DNA from 2 places in the Brevundimonas sp. AC546 genome. Region 2 is predicted to be linked to the other one. Evidence: riboswitches for the same ligand, from Rfam matches in the RefSeq annotation. Region 2 holds a riboswitch; the other holds the start of a gene.
The links. Region 2 has a riboswitch for glycine ahead of ACZZZD_RS12715 (TonB-dependent receptor domain-containing protein). Riboswitches for the same ligand answer to the same signal wherever they lie in the genome.

Region 1 (3,374 bases), 390 kb from region 2:
CCGCACTTCGCCATCGCTGGCATGGGTTCGTAGCGCGACGGGATTGAACAGATCGCCGATGATGAAGGCGCTCGTCCGGTCGGCGATACGATAGAGGGCTTCGGCCACGGTATCGGTAAGCACCGGATACTCCGCCAGCATGCCGTCGCTCAGGTCCTCGCCGAACAGGTAAAGGACCGCGCCGTCCGTAAGACGCAGCTCCGCTTCCACGCCCGTCCATTCTGCACCCGCCTCGGCGAGCGCCGCCTGCACCAGCTGGCCTAAACCGGGCTGGGACGGCGTCGTCGTCGAGTTGCGGAAGAAGACGGTGAACACTGGCGCTTACAGGCTGGCGAGGAAGGCGTCGTAGGCGGCCTGGTCCATCAGGGCGTCCAGTTGCGAGGCGTCCGAGACCTTGATCCTGGCGAACCAGCCGTCGGCCTCGGCGGCCGAGTTGACGGTTTCCGGGGCGGTCGACAGGGCGTCGTTGGCCTCGACCACTTCGCCCGAGACGGGGGCGTAGACGTCGGAGGCGGCCTTGACGCTCTCGACCACGGCGAAGCTGTCGCCCTTGGCGACGGTCTTGCCGACCTCAGGCACCTCGACGAACACCACGTCGCCCAAGGCGTCGGCGGCGTGTTTGGAGATGCCGACGGTGGCGATGTCGCCGTCCAGGCTGACCCACTCGTGATCCTTGGTGAACTTCATCTGTCTGTCCTCAATGAAGCCGGCCGGAGCAGGCTGTGTTGTCTCTAACTCGTCATCCTAGGCCTTGTGCCTAAGATCCAGACTCCCGGTGTCGGAAGCCGTGATCCGACGGCGGGCGTCGGTGTTTCTGGACCCTAGGCACAAGGCCTAGGGTGACGGAAGGAGAGGGCGTTACGCCTTCGGCTTCCGGTAATAGCGTTGCGCCACGAAGGGCATGGCGACGACTTCGGCGGCGGCGGTCTTGCCGCGCACGATGACCTTCAGGTCCGCGCCCAGCTCGGAAAAAGCGGGAGGCACGAAGCCCATGGCGATATTCTTGCCCAGGGTTGGGGAGGGGCCGCCCGAGCTGATCTTGCCGATGACGTTTCCATCCATGTCGGCGATCTCGGCGCCTTCGCGGGCCGGGGCGCCTTCCTTGACGATCAGGCCGATGCGGACGCGCGAGGGGCTGTCGGCCAATTCGTGCATGATCCGCTCGGCGCCGTTGAAGTCGGCGCGTTCCTTGCGCGACTTGGACAGGGCGAAGGTCAGGGCGCCTTCGACCGGCGAGGTGGTCGGGTCGATGTCGTGGCCGTGCAGCGGCAGGCCGGCTTCCAGACGCAAGCTGTCGCGGGCGCCCAGGCCGATCGGCTTGACGCGGGCGTCTTCCAGAATGGTGTTCCAGATGCGCTCGGCCTGGTCGGCCGGGACCGAAATCTCATAGCCGTCTTCGCCGGTGTAGCCCGAGCGTGAGACATAGCAGTCGGCGCCGAACAGCATCAGGCGGGCGCATTCCATGAAGCCCATCTCGGCCAGGATCGGCTCGTGCGCGGCCATGACCTCGGCGGCTTCCGGGCCCTGAATGGCGATCAGGGCGCGGTCCAGAACCGTCAGCTTGGCGTCGCCTTCAAGGTTCGCCTCCCAGAAGGCGAAGTCCTCGTCCTTGTTGCCGGCGTTGACGACGACGAACAGCCCGTCATGGTCGGGACGGCCGGCCATCAGGTCGTCGATGATGCCGCCGTCCTTGTTCAGCAGCAGCGAATATTTCTGCTTGCCGGCCTTCAGGATTTCATAGTCGCCGGGCACGAAACGTTCGAACTGGGCGGTGGCGTCCGCGCCGGTGATTTTGCACTGGCCCATGTGCGACACGTCGAACAGGCCGGCGTGTTCGCGGGTCCAGCGGTGCTCGGCCAGAACGCCTTCATACTGGACCGGCATGTCATAGCCGCCGAAACCCACCATGCGGGCCCCCAGCGCGCGGTGCGCGGCGTTCAGAGCGGTCGTCTTCAGGGTCTGGTCGGTCATGGTTCAGGCTTTCACGGTCGCGTGTTGTGGCGGAGCTCCGCCGTCCTCGCGCCCCCGCTGTCCTGAAGCCTGAGAGATTCCGGCGACCAAATCATGTCGCCTTGCTCCGTCGGCGCGCCCATCGAGAGCGACTTTCCAGCGTCCGTATGCTGTCGCGGTCCGTTTGCCTGAGCGTTTCCGGGGCGGTTGCGCCTTCGGCGTCGAGGCCTGTTTCCAGACTCCGAACTCTCCCGCGAGAGCGCTCGACCTAAGGCATCGACTCTGGCCCCAAGTCAAGCGGTCGGGGAACAAGGATGCGTGGGGCGGGTTGTCGTTAAGAACCCTCTTTCGAAACCCAGGAATTCCAAAATGTCGATTATAGACAAGCTGTTCGGCGACAACGACAAGCCGCGTGACACTCCCGCCAAGGCCGACGGCCCGATGCAGATGGTGCTGGACGAACTGGCGTCTCTTGGCGGCAAGCCGATCGAGACCCTGTCGCCGGCCGAAGCGCGCCAGCAGCCGACCCCGACCGACGCCGTCCATTCCCTGCTGCGAAAGGCCGGAAAGGATCCGAAGGCCGACGACCTGGGCGTCAAGATCACCGACATCTCCATTCCCGGCGCCGGCGGCCCAATCCAGGCCCGTATCTACAAGCCGCATGACCATTCCGAGAACAAGCTGCACCCGGTCGTGGTCTATTTCCACGGCGGCGGCTTCGTGATCGCCGATCTGGACGTCTATGACGGCGGCCCGCGCGGCGTGTCCAAAATGGCCGACGTGATCGTGGTCTCGGTCCATTATCGCCAGGCGCCGGAGCATCAGTTCCCCGCCGCCCACGACGACGCCCTGGCCGCCTATCGCTGGGTGCTGGACAACGCCCAGAGCTTCAACGGCGACCCGCAGAAGGTGGCGGTCATGGGCGAGAGCGCCGGCGGCAACCTGGCCATCGGCGTGTCGATGATGGCGCGCGACGCCGGTCTGCCGGCGCCCAAGCATCAGGTACTGGTCTATCCGGTCGCGGGGGTGGACATGGACAATGAGTCCTATGTCGAGAACGCCGACGCCAAGCCGCTGAACAAGCCGATGATGCAGTGGTTCGTGAAGCACATCTTCGCCAATGAAGCCGACGCTCAGGATTCTCGCATCAACATCGTCGAGAAGGCGAACCTGGCCGGCCTGCCGTCCTCGACCGTCATCTGCGCCGAGATCGATCCGCTGCGCACCGAGGGCGAACTGCTGGCCGAGAAGCTGGAACAGGCGGGCGTCGATGTGCGCCACAAGACATTCCACGGCTCGACGCACGAGTTCTTCGGCATGGCGATGGTGCTGCCGGATGCGATGGCGGCCCAGACCTTCGCCGCGCATGAACTGAAGCGGGCGTTCGGAACGGCGATCCTGCCGATCTGATGAAATGAGTCCTT
Region 2 (3,374 bases):
CCAGATAATCGTCGGCCCCGAGGTCCAGGCCCGCGACGCGGTCGCCGAGGGCGTCGCGCGCCGTCAGCATCAGAACCGGCGTCGACGATCCTCGACGCCTCAGGGTTCTGAGCACTTCGAAACCGTCGATGTCGGGCAGGCCGATGTCCAGGATCGCCGCGTCGAAGACCTCGGCGCTCTCGAGCTGCAAGGCCTGCTCGCCGCTGTCGATACAGCTTGCCTCGAATCCCGCCTCATGAAGACTGACCTCGAGCGAATGCCGCAGCGCCTTGTCATCTTCGACGACGAGTATTCTCATGGCGACAAGACGGGGCGACGGATCATGAGCGACACCATAACCAGAAAGCCGGAGCGGTGAAGACGGATCGACGACATCTGCTGATGGGTCTGGCTGGAGGCGTGGCCGGATTGGGTGCCGGCTGTTCGTCGGAGCCGGAGGGGGCGGGCACGGCGCAGCGTGTGCGCTGGCTGGCGCGTCGCGAAGGGGCGCTGCACATCCTGACCAATACCAGCCTGATGGGACCGGTGCTGGAGGCCTTTCGTCGTCGATGGCCCGGGATCAGCGTGCGTCTCGAAGACATAAACTCCACGCGGATCGCCGAACAGGTTCGTGTGCTCGCGGATACGGGGCGGGACGGGCCGGATCTGGTCTGGAGCACGGCGATGGACGTGCAGGTCAAGCTGATCAACGACGGCTATGCCCAGGCGTACAAGTCCCCGCACCGGGCGGCGATGCCCGACGGGTCGGTGTGGCGCGATCAGGGATATGGGCTGACCGCCGAGCCGATCGTGTTCGCCTATAACAAGGGCCATCTTGCGGGTGATGCCGTGCCGCGCAGTCACGCGGATCTTCTTCGGTTGCTGAGGGTCCGCCCGGAAATCTTCGACGGCCGCGTCACCCTGTATGACGCCGAACGCAGCGGCGTGGCCCTGATGCAGTTGTCGGCGGACGTGCAGATTTATCCCGACGCCTGGCCGTTGATGGAGGCGCTGGGCGCGCAGCGTCCGCGACTGGACACCTCGGGGCAGAGGATGATGGGCCAGATCGCCGATGGGCGGATGGTGTTCGCCTACAATATGAACCGATCCTACGGCGAGTCCTGGGCCGAGCGTGTTCCTCAGATCGGACTGATCACGCCTGACGACTATCATCTGTCCGTTTCCCGTGTGGCCTTCATTCCACGCAACGCCGCTCATCCGAATGCGGCGCGGCTGTTCCTGGACTTCCTGCTGTCGCGCGAAGGACAGCGGGTGATCGGCGCGCTTGGTGTTCGGCCGGTGCGCGACGATGTCGATGCGCCTCTGCGTCCCGCGTCGCCCGGCGTTCGGCCTATCCGTGTGGGTCCGGCCCTGCTCGCCAATCTGGATCAGGCGCGCCGTGCGACCCTGCTGAAGCGCTGGCGCGCCGCGACGCGTCCTGGCGTCAGGGCACCCTCGGATCCTGCCGCGCCCTGAGCGTTCCTGTGGATAAGTCCACAAAGTCCGAAACCCGCCTTTCTGTCACGCTGCCGTCACGGCCGCACGAGCCGCCCTTCGAGCGCGGCCATAAGTGACTGCACTTGATCCCGAAGAGCAACGAAATGCGAACGGAGCGCTTCGAACGGCAATAAAATTGCGGCTTTCACCTATTTGACACCGAGCCTGGGGTCGATCTTACTCAGCTTCAGCAAGGCGGGAGAGATCGGCTCCGGCCGACGCCGAAGGCGCAACCGCCCCGGAAACGCTCAGGCAAACGGACCGTCTTGCTGAAGGAACGCTGGAGAGAAGGACGGGTCCGGGGGATCCGCCCTCGCCGAAGGAGAAACGGGTCGCAAGGCCCCGAAGCTCTCAGGCCTGATGACAGCGGGGGCGAAACGGCGCCGCAGAGCGTCGCTCGCGTCAGACACCCCTGGGGAGGGGCGTCATCTTTATGAGGACCATCGCCTTGTCTCGTCTCAACCGCCATCTGACCACCTGCTGCAGCGCCATCGCCCTTCTTTCGTGCGCCGGGATCGCTCACGCACAGGACGCCCAAACTGCTCAAGAGGCCGCCGCCTCGGTGGACGACATCGTCGTCACCGCGTCCCGGATCGACCGGGCCGGCTTCCAGGCGCCCACGCCCACCATCCATCTGACGGCCGAGGATCTTTCGGTCGGCGCGCGCCAGAACATCGCCGCCGCGCTGAACGACATGCCTCAGTTCAAGGCCAGCAGCTCGCCCCAGACGACCGGCACCAACACCGGCGCGGGCAATGCGCCGGTCGACCTGCGCGGTCTGGGCATCAACCGAACGCTGGTCCTGATCGACGGGCGTCGGGTGTCGAGCGAGAACGACCTCAACAGCATTCCGTCCGTTCTGGTGAAGAGCGTCGACGTCGTCACCGGCGGCGCATCCGCAGCCTGGGGCTCGGGCGCCGTCGCCGGCGTGGTGAACATCGGCATCGACCGCTTCTTCACAGGCGGCAAGCTGGGCGCCGAATACGGCATCTCGTCCTTCGATGATGCAGAACAGCAGCGTTTCGAGGCGGCATGGGGCACGCCGTTCGCCAACGGTCGCGGTCATTTCGTCATCGGCGGCGAATATCTGGACAACGACGGCGTCGTTCCCAAGACCTCGCGTCCGGCGATCGGTCGCTGGGCCCAGGTGTCCGACGGCGCGGGCGGGTTCGTCACCGTTCCCAACGTCGGCTTCTCGAACGCGGCCTACGGCGGTCTGATCATGTCCGGCGTGAATGCCGGACAGGTGTTCAATCCCGACGGCACGTTGCGCCCCTTCAACTACGGCACGGTGGTTGGCACGAATACCGTCGGTGGCGAAGGACCGTCGAACGATGACCTCAGCCCCCTGGTCACGCCCCAGCGTCGTTACGCCGGTCTGGCCAGCGCCACCTACGAGCTTTCCGATAAACTGCGCCTGACCGCCGACGTCCGTCACTCGCGGATGTGGAACAACTACATCTGGTTCGGCGACCACAACCGCGGCAATCTGACGATCAAGAACGACAACGCCTTCCTGTCGACGGCGATCAAGCAGCAGATGGCGGCGGCGGGCCAGACCTCGTTCACCATGGGCCGCTTCAACTCCGACCTGTCCTATTCGACCATCGACTTCGAGCGGGTCACGACCCAGGCGACCATCGCTCTGGATGGCGAGTTCGGCGACAACTGGCGCTGGGGCGCCTATTACAGCCACGGCGAATACGAGAATAATATCGACACGCCCGGCTTCCTGCTGACCACCAACTACGCCCAGGCGGTCGACTCGGTCATCAGCCCCGTCACCAATCAGCCCGTCTGCCGCGTGACCCTGACCAACGCCAACTCCGGCTGCGTGCCGATCAACCTGTTCGGCTTGGGCGCGCCGTCTCAGGAAGCCATCGACTACGTCACCGGCA

Region 1: another riboswitch for glycine. It lies ahead of gcvT (glycine cleavage system aminomethyltransferase GcvT); the one in region 2 lies ahead of ACZZZD_RS12715 (TonB-dependent receptor domain-containing protein).

The regions. Positions count from the first base shown of each region.
Region 1 is NZ_OZ409849.1:2,969,726-2,973,099, forward strand. It holds gene ACZZZD_RS14710 (hypothetical protein) at 1-315, opposite strand, end outside; gene gcvH (glycine cleavage system protein GcvH) at 322-687, opposite strand; gene gcvT (glycine cleavage system aminomethyltransferase GcvT) at 859-1,971, opposite strand; glycine riboswitch at 2,027-2,112, opposite strand; glycine riboswitch at 2,117-2,214, opposite strand; gene ACZZZD_RS14725 (alpha/beta hydrolase) at 2,320-3,360, shown strand.
Region 2 is NZ_OZ409849.1:2,581,421-2,584,794, forward strand. It holds gene ACZZZD_RS12705 (response regulator transcription factor) at 1-298, opposite strand, end outside; gene ACZZZD_RS12710 (ABC transporter substrate-binding protein) at 382-1,455, shown strand; glycine riboswitch at 1,663-1,750, shown strand; gene ACZZZD_RS12715 (TonB-dependent receptor domain-containing protein) at 1,925-3,374, shown strand, end outside.